Regions from separate parts of the Pantoea sp. XAF26B01_ASV70 genome, predicted to be linked through region 3. Evidence: predicted binding sites of a transcription regulator. Region 3 holds the regulator's gene; each other region holds the start of a gene.
The links. Region 3 encodes PhoB, which activates phosphate uptake and scavenging genes when phosphate is short. Its sites were predicted from a motif close to CTGTCATAAAACTGNCNNAT; they were not measured.

Region 1 (3,136 bases), 260 kb from region 3:
CGTAAGTCGCGGATAATCTCCATACGCTCTACCGTGTCGATATCGGAGTGCAGATAACGCACCTTCTCACCATGCTCAGACAGATATTCGGTGAGGTCTTCCGCCATGCGTTTGGTCAGCACCGTCACCAGTACACGTTCGTTGATCGCCACGCGCTGACGGATTTCTGACAGCAGATCGTCGACCTGGGTACCGACCGGACGCACTTCGATGATCGGATCCAGCAGACCGGTAGGACGCACCACCTGATCGATCACTTCGTCGCCCGACTTTTCCAGCTCATATTTGCCCGGCGTCGCCGAAACATAGATGGTCTGCGGGGCCAGCGCCTCAAACTCTTCAAACTTCATCGGACGGTTATCCAGCGCCGACGGCAGGCGGAAGCCGTACTCCACCAGCGTCTCTTTACGCGCCCGGTCGCCTTTGTACATGCCGCCAATCTGCGGAATGGTCACGTGCGACTCATCCACCACCAGCAGGCCATCGGCGGGCAGATAGTCAAACAGCGTCGGCGGCGCTTCGCCCGGTCCGCGTGCGGAGAGGTAGCGTGAGTAGTTCTCAATGCCAGAGCAGTAACCCAGCTCACTCATCATCTCCAGGTCAAACTGGGTACGCTGGGTAATGCGCTGCTCTTCCAGCAGCTTATTGTTCTCCAGCAGCACCCGGCGGCGGTCCGCCAGCTCAACTTTGATATCTTCCATCGCCTGCAGAATACGCTCACGCGGCGTGACGTAGTGCGTCTTGGGGTAGATGGTAAAGCGCGGCACGACCGAATCGATCTGGCCGGTCAGCGGGTCAAACAGCGACAGACGCTCAACCTCTTCATCAAACAGCTCGACGCGCAGCGCAATATCGTCCGACTCCGCCGGGAAGATATCGATCACTTCGCCGCGCACCCGGAAGGTGCCGCGCTGGAACGCCTGGTCGTTGCGGGTGTACTGCAGCTCTGACAGACGGCGCAGAATACTGCGCTGATCGATAATCATGCCGCGGGTCAGGTGGAGCATCATTTTCAGATAGAGATCGGGATCGCCCAGACCGTAGATAGCCGAAACCGATGCCACCACAATGACATCGCGCCGTTCCAGCAGCGCCTTGGTGGCCGACAGACGCATCTGTTCGATATGTTCGTTCACCGACGCATCCTTTTCGATAAAGGTGTCGGAGCTCGGCACATAGGCTTCAGGCTGGTAGTAGTCGTAGTAAGAGACGAAAAACTCGACGGCGTTATCCGGGAAAAACTCTTTCATCTCGCCATAGAGCTGGGCGGCCAGCGTCTTGTTGGGCGCCAGCACCATGGTCGGACGGTTGAGGTCGGCAATCACGTTGGCGACGGTAAACGTTTTACCAGAGCCGGTTACGCCTAATAAGGTCTGATGGGCCAGTCCATCCTCCAGCCCCTCTTCCAGGCGACGTATCGCCTCAGGCTGGTCGCCCGAAGGTTTAAAGGCGGAGTTCAATTTAAAGGCTTTGCTCATGAATGCAGTTCCTGCTGGAGAAGTCGGCGGGCAGGCACTTATTTTACTCTGCTATGGTGATTTTGCCAGAAAATAATACTGGATATAAAAACAGTATTGATGCAATGTTAACGCCAGCAGGATGGCACCTGATGTCCCCGCAGGCTGGCAGCGTTATCGCTCAGCATGTTGCGCAATGTTATCCCCAGGCAGGGATCTGATTTAACATTTGTCAATAGAGTGTCACAAAATTACAGTACGGTTACCTGACAGATAATTCTCAGGCTTGTTTTTTGATAAACAACTGATTTTACTGATATAAGGCTATGAGGCCAGATTCTCGTCATTATGTTACCAGGCCGCGTATTTCCTCGCTTCCAACTGGTTTTCATTACCTAATGCACAAGGTTATCCACAGGAATGGTGGATAAGTGATGGCAGCCCCGACGCCATCAGCTGTGTATAATTTTTCCCTGCCTTCTCACTACCGTGAAAATAATTTTTTTTGCGTTAAATTTCGCGTCGCCTGCTGACGGATTATTCTGCAATTTTAATCTGTCACCGGGTGTCGTACGCAAATTTGCACGCCTCATACTAAGATTCTTAATCGGACTTCCTGCCACGTTACAGTACGTCTGCACCAGAAACAGCGCTCCAGGGCACTGCAAAAGTGCATGCGCGTGGTCACCGTGGGGAATTGATAAGTTTTTCTCACCTTTCATCCCTGATACGTGGCGCTGCAGCAGGAAACAGGGCCGTTTTTAGATCTGGCCTGGGAATTGCAGGAGTCAGTGGCGTCACCGCGCGAAACGCGCACTGTGCTGCAATGGCGAGGCTGCCGTTGCTGATGACTTGTTTGCCAGACGACAGAGCGCGGAAGCAATCAGGCTAACGATCGGGAAGGAGAGTGTCAGATGCTGAGTTTACGTTCGGTAAATCAATTTTACGGTCAAAACCATATTCTGTGGGATGTGGACCTGGATCTGTCGCCTGGCACCTGCACCGGCATTCTGGGCCGTCCTGGCATGGGTAAAACCACCCTGGTGAACTGCATCATGGGCAGATTGCCGATTAACAGCGGCTCTATCTCCTGGAAAGAGGATGGCTCGCCGCCGGAAGATCTGCTGCTGCAACCGGCTGAACAGCGGGCGCAGATGGGGATTGGCTATGTGCCGCAGGGCCGCCATATTTTTACCCAGATGAGCGTGGAAGATAATCTGCTGATTGCCCTGCTGGCGGGTGCCAGCCAGCGCGACCGCCATCGCGCCATTCCTGAAATGGTGTTCGACCTCTTCCCGGCGCTCTACTCACTGCGCCAGCAGCGCAGCGGCGATCTGCCGATCGATCAGCAGCAACAGCTGGCCCTGGCGCGCGCGCTGGTGCTGCAGCCCAAACTGCTGATTCTGGATGAGCCGACCGACGGGATGTCGCCGTGGCTGGAAGAGGAGATGGGCAATCTGATCCGTCGGCTTAACCTCGACTACGGACTGACCATCCTGCTGCTGGAGCAGCGCCTGTCGCTGATCCGTCGCGTGGCGGACTATTTCCTGCTGCTGCACCGCGGCCGCAATGTGGCGCAGGGCAGCATGGAACAGCTCGATGACCACACCGTCGATAAATGGCTGACGGTAGCCTGATATTCAGCGCCTGCCCCACTAGGCGTAAGTGTTGCAGGCAGG
Region 2 (3,136 bases), on a different replicon from region 3:
CTCTCTTATTTTCATCCACATAGAGATCTTCTAAGTAACATAGCGGCTGCGTGATCCAGGCACCCTCGTGTAAAACGATAATGGCAAAACCGACAATTTTTCCATTCATCTCAGCAACCCTGCACATCAGTGGAGATTCTGCTGACAGGGCCCGGTTCCAGGTTGACTGAGTGATAGTGATATCAAGCTCACATCCGGCATACGCGAGGTATTGTTTCCAGAGTAACATCCAGCCTTCATAATCTTCGGCATTAACTTCACGGACTTCGATGGCCATTCTGTATTCCTGATTCCGGTGAGTATACCTGATACTAATTAATAGCTTCGGGTAATCAACTTTTGTCGCGTATTTTCATATGAAAATTTCACTCTCTTTTTTTATTCACCACCCGCACCTCTACTTCCGCTGTTGGCACAAAGCGGACGGAATCAGATGAACGTCCGCTAAGAGCGAAAAGCGGACGTTGAGTGAGATTAAAACTGTAAGAAATTACAGACCTATAGGGAGATTCAGGCTGCAATTTATGTTTATATAAATATTGAGAATCAGTATGTAAGCTTTTTTTAGGGGGATATGTGCGCATTAGACCATCATCTCGACTGATCATTCTTTCGCCTGAAAATAATGTCCTGCTCTTTAGGTTCTGTCATAAGGATGATGCTCTAAGGGGAAAAACATACTGGGCAACTCCGGGAGGAGGGCTTGAGAAAAATGAATCTTTCGAGCAGGCCGCTATACGCGAATTATTTGAAGAAACGGGATTGAAAAAAACATTAACAGGACCAGAAGTAGCGTCCCGAACCTTCACAATGATGTTACCAAGTGGGGAGACAGTACTTGCTGATGAGCGTTTCTTTATAATGGGGGTTGAGGGCCAATGGACCGAAAACGCACGTTAAAGATGTAACTCGTTGTTTTAATTAAAACAAATTTAATGCCCTCAGCTTCCCCTTCAGAATATCATCCGGCAACGTGAACGTATAATGCGCCAGCGTATTAATATGCACGTACACCTGCGCGCGATACCCTCATCTCCGGTTTCTTCTCCATGACTGCGCATCCGGCCCAGGGCTTCCAGCGAACTTGGCGTTCTCAATATCACCGGTGCATCAGTGACCGCCCCGACGGATCTTTCTGACCTTCACTTATCCCTCGCTGTGTATACCTTGGCTTTTTTCACTCCACTTATCTCTCCGGCTACAAATGTCTGAATTCAGTCTTTTTCTGCCATAAAAATGAAACAGTAATCCTCTATAACCCCTCAACAAAAATCGTCTTTACAGTTCCTTTAAATTATGGGTGTGGTGATGGAGTTTTTTTGGGGGGATCAGCGTCAGAATTTCCGGCGCAGCCTGCTGTGCGCGGCCTGTATGGCGGTGACGCTGCCGTCACAGGCCGATGACGGCAGATTCAGTGGCAATACAGAAAGCTATGGCACAGATATACCCGCAATGAGCGGACTGAGCTATCAGAACAATGTGACTTTTCCGACGGGGGAGCGTTATGACGGCTGGACCATCGGGGGCCTGTCGGGTATCGACCTTAACCGAGACAACGGGCAGTTTGTTGCCGCACGCGATAACACCCGTCTCGGTCTGGGCCCGGGCGGCGCCGGGCAGACCTCACTCTTTACGCTTGAGCCGGTATTTACACCCGAACAGCCGGGCTACGGCATCCGCTTCACCGGCGTCACCCCATTAAATAATCCGGCCTGGCAGCCCGAAACCAACGGGCTCGAGTCGGTGCGCCATGACCCGTCCGGTGACGGCCTGTGGCTGAGCTCGGAGTCCGAAAATGTGCTGTATCACCTCCACGCTGACGGCACGACACGCGATACCATCCGGCCGCCGGAAACCGTGACCGGCAGCGGGGGCAACATCCAGCTGGAGGGTATGACCTTCACCCACGAGGGGGCGCTCTGGGTCATCCGGGAGGCGCCGCGCGCGCAGGACAGCGGCATAACCCGCCTCTCCCGCCTGAGTGAAGACGGCAGGGTGCTCGCGCAGTATCCGTACCGCATGGACGGCATCTCTGGCAACGGCGTGTCCGAACTGCTGGCCGTGAGCAGCAGCAGCTTCCTGGTGATGGAGCGAGCCTGGGACGGTAAAGGGGCGGGCACCGCTCCGACCAGTCAATCGCATAATTCCATCCGCATCTACCGTGTGGACGTTGCCGGAGCACCGGACATCAGCGGCAGCGCGTCCCTGAGTGCGGGCAGCACGCTGCCCGTCAGCAAGACCCTGATTTTTGATTCGAAAGCGCTTGCGGGCGTGCTGAATACCTGGGACACCAAGGTGGATAACGTGGAGGGGATGAGCTTCGGCCCCACGCTGCCTGACGGCCACACGTCGCTCATTCTGGTGTCTGACAATAACTTCAGCACCACGCAGCGCAAGACGCAGTTCATCATTCTCCGGCTGGACTCACTGCTGCCGGATGAACAGTACTGGGACGGCAGCACCCCGATGGCGGACGGACGCGCGGGTGGCGGTAACGGCGCCTGGCAAAGTGGCATGTCGGCTGAAAACTGGACGCGGGCGGGTGGCCTGATTAACGACGGCTGGGGCGGCAAAACTGCCATTTTCCGCGGCGCCCCCGGGACGGTCACCGTTGACAATTCCGGGGGGCAGGTTTCGGCACGTGAGCTGCGTTTTCTGGTCAGCGGCTATACCCTCATCGGTCAGGCGCTGGGCATGGACCCGTCCGGGTTGACGGTCAGCGTGCCCGCTGCGGGAGACACAGCGGTTATTGCGGCACCGCTTACCGGCAGCAGCCCCCTGACCAAAAGCGGTGCCGGCGCGCTGGTGCTGAACGGCGACAGCACGGCGACCGGCCCGACTGAGGTCCATGCCGGCCGTCTTACCGTTAATGGCACGCTGCCGGGGACCATGACCGTCGACAGCTCAGCAGTCCTTGGCGGCAGTGGCCATACAGGTGGCATAACCTTACGTTCCGGTGCGACCCTGTCACCCGGCGCCGCAGGCAACACGCTGACTGCCGCGGGTGACGTAACCCTGGAGCCCGGTTCGCACTATGTCTCGACGATTTCGGCGGACGGCCGCAGCGACGCGCTGCACAGCAACGGACGCATCACCCTCAGCAGCGCTGACCTGTCCGCCCTGTCCGCATCAACCG
Region 3 (3,136 bases):
TCACCGGCACATCGACCTTCTCTTTCAGATCGATTGCGGGCGCGGCTTCAATGCGCGATAGCGTCAGCAGCTGTTTGACCAGGCTGTCCATGCGGCGCGTCTGCTCCGACATGGTGTGCAGCGCTTTGCTGCGCGAAGGCTCGCTCATCACCGAGTCGTTCATCATCTCCAGATAGCCCTGCAGCACCGTGAGCGGTGTGCGCAATTCATGGCTGACGTTGGCAAAGAAGTTGCGGCGCGCCCCTTCCAACTGATGCATCTGCGTGACATCACGCGCCACCAGCAGCCACTGCCCTTCGCTGTAGGGCATGACGCGGAACTCCATATGAAGTTTGTTGTTCAGCACCAGCGTCAGCGGCTTGTCGAAATCGCGCTGGCGAAGATAGCGCGAGAACTCCGGATAACGGAGCAGATTGAGGATATTCTGGCCATTATCTTCCGGCCAGCGCAGACCCAGGTGCTGCTGCGCCAGGCCGTTACACCAGAAAATGGTGCCCTCTTCGGTGGTCAGGATCACCGCATCCGGCAGCGACTCGGCACCGCTGCGGAAACGCTTAATCAGATTGCCCAGTTCACGCCGTCGCCGCCGGTTGCGGAGCTGCATCTGGTAAAGACCATAAAACAGCGGTTCCCAGCTGGCACGCCCGGCTGGTGGCGTCATGGTGCGGTCGAGCCACAGCCAGTGCGACAGCCGCATCAGATTGTGAAAATGCCACAACAGCACCGTCAGCACGCTCAGTAGCAGCCACCAGGGCAGACCGCCGAACAGCAGGCCCAGCAGCACTGCGGGCAGACAGACCAGCAGCAGTTCTGTCAGTAATCTCTTCCAGGAGAGGCGTTCCAGCACGGTAAAGGCTCCGTTTAGTAGCGGGCAGAGAAACGATACCCTGTTCCGCGAACGGTTTGTACCATGCGATCGTGGCCGGACACTTCCAGCGCTTTACGTAAACGGCGGATGTGAACATCGACAGTACGATCTTCCACATACACATTGGTGCCCCAGACGTGGTTCAGCAGCTGTTCGCGGCTGTAAACGCGTTCCGGGTGGGTCATAAAGAAGTGCAGCAGCTTATATTCTGTCGGACCCATCTCCAGCGGCGTGGTTTCGGACATCACGCGATGTGAGGAGGGATCCAGACTCAGCCCCTGCATCTCAATCACCTCTTCCACGGCCATCGGCGAAATACGGCGCATCACCGCTTTGATCCTCGCCATCAGCTCTTTAGGTGAAAAGGGTTTGGTAATGTAATCATCGGCACCCACTTCCAGGCCGCGCACCCGATCCTCCTCTTCGCCGCGCGCGGTGAGCATCATCACCGGGATATCGCGTGTCATCGCCTCGCGTTTCAGATGTTTGATAAACTGAATACCGCTGCCACCGGGTAACATCCAGTCCAGCAAAATCAGATCGGGCCAGGGTTCAATCAGCTTGCCAACGGCGCTGTCATAATCTTCCGCCTCGATTGGCTGATAGTCGTTCTGCTCCAGAACAAAACACAACATTTCACGGATGGGGGCTTCATCCTCCACAACCAAAATGCGCTTAGCCATTATTACTCCTGCTGATTATGACGGATGTCACTGAGATTCGCGGCGCCATTATGCGTCAGATTTGTGACACTTTTATGAAAAACATAACCTGCCTGTAACCTCACTGGTAATCATTTATGACAGCGCAGCGACAATTTTTTGCTTTGGCCGCAGAGCCAGTATAATCGCCGGGCGAATCACAACGGCAGGGACTCATCATGCGCATCATTCATACTGCGGACTGGCATCTGGGGCAGTTCTTCTACAACAAAAGTCGGGCAGCCGAACATCAGGCATTTCTCGACTGGCTGTTGATCCAGATTGAACAGCATCAGGTGGATGCGTTGATCATCGCAGGCGATCTGTTTGATACCGGTACACCGCCCAGCTACGCCCGCGAAATGTTCAACCGCTTTGTGGTGGCGCTGCAGCCCAGCGGCTGTCAGCTGATTGTGCTGGCGGGCAACCACGATTCCGTTGCCACGCTGAATGAGTCGCGTGAGCTGCTCGCCTGTCTCAATACCCGGGTGATCGCCACCCCGCAGGAGAAGGATGATGTGCTGCTGCTCAACACCCGCCAGGGCGAGCCGGGCGCGCTGCTGTGTGCGATTCCCTATCTGCGGCCGCGCGATATCCTGCGCAGCCGGGCGGGTCAGTCGGGACGCGACAAGCAGACCTCGCTGCTGGAAGCGATCGCCCACCACTATCAGCAGCGATTCACCGCCGCCCAGGCGCTGGGCCATGCACTGCCGATTATCGCCACCGGCCATCTCACCACCGTCGGCGTCAGCCAGAGCGATTCGGTGCGCGACATCTATATCGGGACGCTGGATGCCTTCCCGGCCAGCGCGTTTCCCGCGGCTGACTATATCGCACTGGGGCATATTCATCGCGCCCAGCGCGTCGCGGGCAGCGAGCATATCCGCTACAGCGGCTCACCGATTCCGCTGAGCTTTGACGAGCTGGGCACAGAAAAAAGCGTCTTCCTGCTGGAACTCACCACCAGCGGCCTGCAATCGGTCACGCCGCTGGTGGTGCCACAGGCGCAGCCGATGCAGGTGCTGAAAGGATCGCTGGCGCAGATTGCAGAACAGTTAAATGCCTTCAGCACGGCAGAGCAGGAGAAGCCGACCTGGCTCGACATTGAAGTCACCACCCAGGAGTACCTCAGCGATCTGCAGCGTCAGGTAGAAACCCTGACCGCCACGCTGCCGGTCGAAGTCCTGTTGCTCCGCCGCAGCCGTGAACAGCGGCAACAGAACCTGGCGCGGCTCGACAACGAAACCCTGAGTGAGCTGAAGGTGGAGGAGGTCTTTGCCCGCCGGCTGGCGCTGGATGAGGAGCTGCAACCAGAGCAAATCGCCGAGATGACCACCCTGTTCCGCCAGACGCTGGCCGCCATGGAAGAGACCCAATGAAGATCCTTACGCTACGGTTCAAAAACCTCAATGCCCTGCGCGGTGAATGGTTCATCGATTTTCGCGCCGAACCTTTCGCCAGCAACGGCCTGTTCGCCATTACCGGTGCCACCGGCGCCGGTAAAACCACCCTGCTGGACGCCATCTGCCTGGCGCTCTATCACCAGACACCGCGCCTGGGCGCGATT
Region 4 (3,136 bases), 940 kb from region 3:
GCAGCCAGCCTGGCGCGAGTTCAGTCAGGAACAGCGCGATACCAAAACTCACCGGTACTGCGATAATCAGGGCAATAATGGAGGTCACAAGGGTGCCGTAGATCGGTACCAGTGCACCAAATTGTTCGTTGGGCGCATCCCAGGTTTTGGTCCACAAAAAGGCGAAACCAAACTTCTGGATGCTGGGCCACGAGGAGATGATCAGGGAGACAATAATGCCGCCCATCAGTAACAGGACAATCAGCGCAGCCAGCCTGACCAGCGCGCCAAAAATTCTGTCACCTTGTTTGCCTGGGGCTTTGAATGCCGGCTTCGTTGCAGCCATAGAAGTCTCAGTCTTCAGAAGTTATCAGGACGGCATGACGCCGCCCGTTGAGTCTGACCGGACTGCTGTCCGGTCAGGGTCGGTCAATTACTGATAAAGCGCTTTACCAGAACTGTCTTTGATGTTGGCTTTCCAGGCGGCGCGAATCTGTTCAGTCACGCTCTCTGGCAGCGCAGCATAATCCAGCGCTGTGGCGGTTTTGCTGCCGCTTTTGTAAGCCCAGTCGAAGAATTTCAGTACTTCAGCGCCTTTGGCCGCATTAGCCTGATCCTTGTAGATCAGAATAAAGGTGGTTGACGAGATTGGCCAGGCATCAGCGCCCTTCTGGAAGGTAAGATCCTGCGCGAATGATTTGCTCCAGTCAGCGCCTTTCGCGGCATTACTGAAGCTGGTTTCGCTTGGGGCGACCGCTTTGCCATCGGCATCGATCAATTTGGTGTAGGTCAGGTTGTTCTGTTTGGCGTAGGCGTACTCCACGTAGCCGATTGAACCCGGCAGACGCTGAACAAACGCGGCGACGCCGTCGTTGCCTTTACCACCCAGACCGACCGGCCAGTTAACGGTGTTACCTTTACCAATTTTGCTGTTCCAGTCCGGGTTCACTTTCGCCAGATAGCTGGTGAAGACGAACGAGGTGCCTGAACCGTCAGCGCGACGTACCACGTTGATGTTGGTCTCTGGCAGTTTCACGCCTGGGTTAAGTTTGGCAATCGCCGGGTCGTTCCACTTTTTGATGGTGCCGAGGTAGATATCACCGACGGTTTTGCCATCCAGCGTCAGCTGACCTGACTTGATACCCGGCAGGTTAACCGCCAGTACCACGCCACCGATCACGGTAGGGAACTGGAACAGGCCATTTTTCTGCAGATCTTCATCTTTCATTGGCGCATCGGACGCACCGAAATCGACGGTTTTGGCGATGATCTGTTTCACGCCGCCAGATGAACCGATACCCTGGTAGTTAACTTTGCTACCGGTGGCTTTTTGATATTCTGCTGCCCACTTGGCATAAACCGGCGCCGGGAACGTCCCGCCTGCGCCAGTGAGATCGGTTGCCGCAAAAGCAGATACCGCGCTTACGGCGAAGGTGGTGGCGAGGATTCGGGCTACGGTGCTACGCATCAGTGTCATATTCCCTCCAGGGGAGAAAAGTCAGGCTTGGGGCCGTTTTAGTAAGAATCTGTGATTGCTGCAGGAGGGAAAATAGGACAGTTTGATGACAGTGAAATGTACGAAATATGACAGTTATATGACAGAGGGCCAGAGCAAAGTGGGCCCGCGACGGGGCCCACCCGGTTATTCCACAGTAACCGATTTTGCCAGGTTACGTGGCTGATCGACGTCGGTCCCTTTGATCAGGGCGACGTGATAGGAGAGTAACTGTAGCGGCACCGTGTAGAAGATGGGCGCAATGACCTCTTCGACATGCGGCAACGGGATGATCTTCATGCCGTCACTGTCGCTGAAGCCCGCATCCTGATCGGCAAAGACATAGAGCAGGCCACCGCGTGCGCGTACCTCTTCGATGTTGGATTTGAGCTTCTCCAGCAGTTCGTTGTTAGGTGCCACCACGATCACCGGCATATCCGCATCAATCAGCGCCAGCGGGCCATGTTTCAGCTCGCCTGCGGCGTAGGCTTCCGCATGAATGTAGGAGATCTCCTTGAGCTTCAGCGCCCCTTCCATGGCAATCGGATATTGATCGCCACGCCCCAGGAACAGCGCGTGATGCTTGTCAGAGAAGCCTTCCGCCAGATTCTCAATCAGCTTATCCTGCGCCAGCATCTGCTCAATCCGGTTCGGCAACGCCTGCAGTGCATGAACGATCTCATGCTCAGTCTCGGCTGACATCCCTTTCAGACGGCCCAGTTTCGCTACCAGCATCAGCAGCACCGCTAACTGGGTGGTGAACGCTTTGGTAGAGGCGACGCCAATTTCGGTGCCCGCTTTGGTCATCAGTGCCAGGTCAGATTCCCGCACCAGTGACGAACCGGCCACGTTGCAGACCGCCAGCGATCCCAGGTAGCCCAGCTCTTTAGAGAGACGCAGCGCCGCCAGAGTATCTGCCGTTTCACCCGACTGCGACAGGGTGATCAGCAGGCTGTTTTTGCGAACAGCTGATTTGCGGTAGCGGAACTCCGAGGCAATCTCGACATCACAGGGCAGGTTTGCCAGCGACTCAAACCAGTAGCGTGACACCATGCCGGAGTTGTAGGAGGTGCCACAGGCGATAATCTGGATATGCTCAACCTGGCTCAGCAGCGCTTCTGCGCCCGCGCCCAGTTCGCTGAGATCAACCTGACCCTGGCTGAACCGACCGCTCAGGGTGCTTTTCAGCGCCATGGGCTGTTCGTAGATCTCTTTCTGCATGTAGTGACGGTAAATGCCTTTGTCACCGGCATCATATTGCAGGTTCGACTCGATCTCGGCACGGGTCACGGTGTTGCCTTCACGGTCGATCACCGTGACATCGCGACGGCTGATCTCGGCGATATCACCCTCTTCCAGATAGATGAACCGACGGGTCACCGGCAGCAGGGCCAGCTGATCTGAGGCGATAAAGTTTTCGCCCATGCCACGACCAATCACCAGCGGGCTGCCGGAACGGGCCGCCACCAGCAGTGACGGATCGCGGCTGTCCATGATCACCATGCCATAGGCACCGCGCAGCTGCGGAATCACACGCAGCACCACTTCACGCAGCGAACCGCCCTGCTTCTGCTCCCAGTGAACCAGATGCGCCACCACTTCGGTGTCCGTTTCAGAGGCAAAGACATAACCGCGCGCGATCAGTTCAGCACGCAATGGCTC

Region 1: uvrB (excinuclease ABC subunit UvrB) is a predicted target of PhoB. The motif match lies at 1,687-1,706, and genes of this name have one in related genera.
Region 2: ACX8ZY_RS22770 (esterase-like activity of phytase family protein) is a predicted target of PhoB. The motif match lies at 1,226-1,245, and genes of this name have one in related genera.
Region 4: pstS (phosphate ABC transporter substrate-binding protein PstS) is a predicted target of PhoB. The motif match lies at 1,562-1,581, and genes of this name have one in related genera.

The regions. Positions count from the first base shown of each region.
Region 1 covers NZ_CM137251.1:2,991,514-2,994,649, forward strand. Annotated here, with positions in the region: gene uvrB (excinuclease ABC subunit UvrB) at 1-1,478, opposite strand, end outside; gene ACX8ZY_RS14070 (ABC transporter ATP-binding protein) at 2,372-3,094, shown strand.
Region 2 covers NZ_JBTNCJ010000003.1:89,725-92,860, forward strand. Annotated here, with positions in the region: gene ACX8ZY_RS22760 (GNAT family N-acetyltransferase) at 1-277, opposite strand, end outside; partial or broken gene ACX8ZY_RS22765 (NUDIX hydrolase) at 577-864, shown strand; gene ACX8ZY_RS22770 (esterase-like activity of phytase family protein) at 1,309-3,136, shown strand, end outside.
Region 3 covers NZ_CM137251.1:3,251,750-3,254,885, forward strand. Annotated here, with positions in the region: gene phoR (phosphate regulon sensor histidine kinase PhoR) at 1-847, opposite strand, end outside; gene phoB (phosphate response regulator transcription factor PhoB) at 862-1,551, opposite strand; gene sbcD (exonuclease subunit SbcD) at 1,749-2,948, shown strand; gene ACX8ZY_RS15420 (AAA family ATPase) at 2,945-3,136, shown strand, end outside.
Region 4 covers NZ_CM137251.1:44,065-47,200, forward strand. Annotated here, with positions in the region: gene pstC (phosphate ABC transporter permease PstC) at 1-325, opposite strand, end outside; gene pstS (phosphate ABC transporter substrate-binding protein PstS) at 413-1,456, opposite strand; gene glmS (glutamine--fructose-6-phosphate transaminase (isomerizing)) at 1,622-3,136, opposite strand, start outside.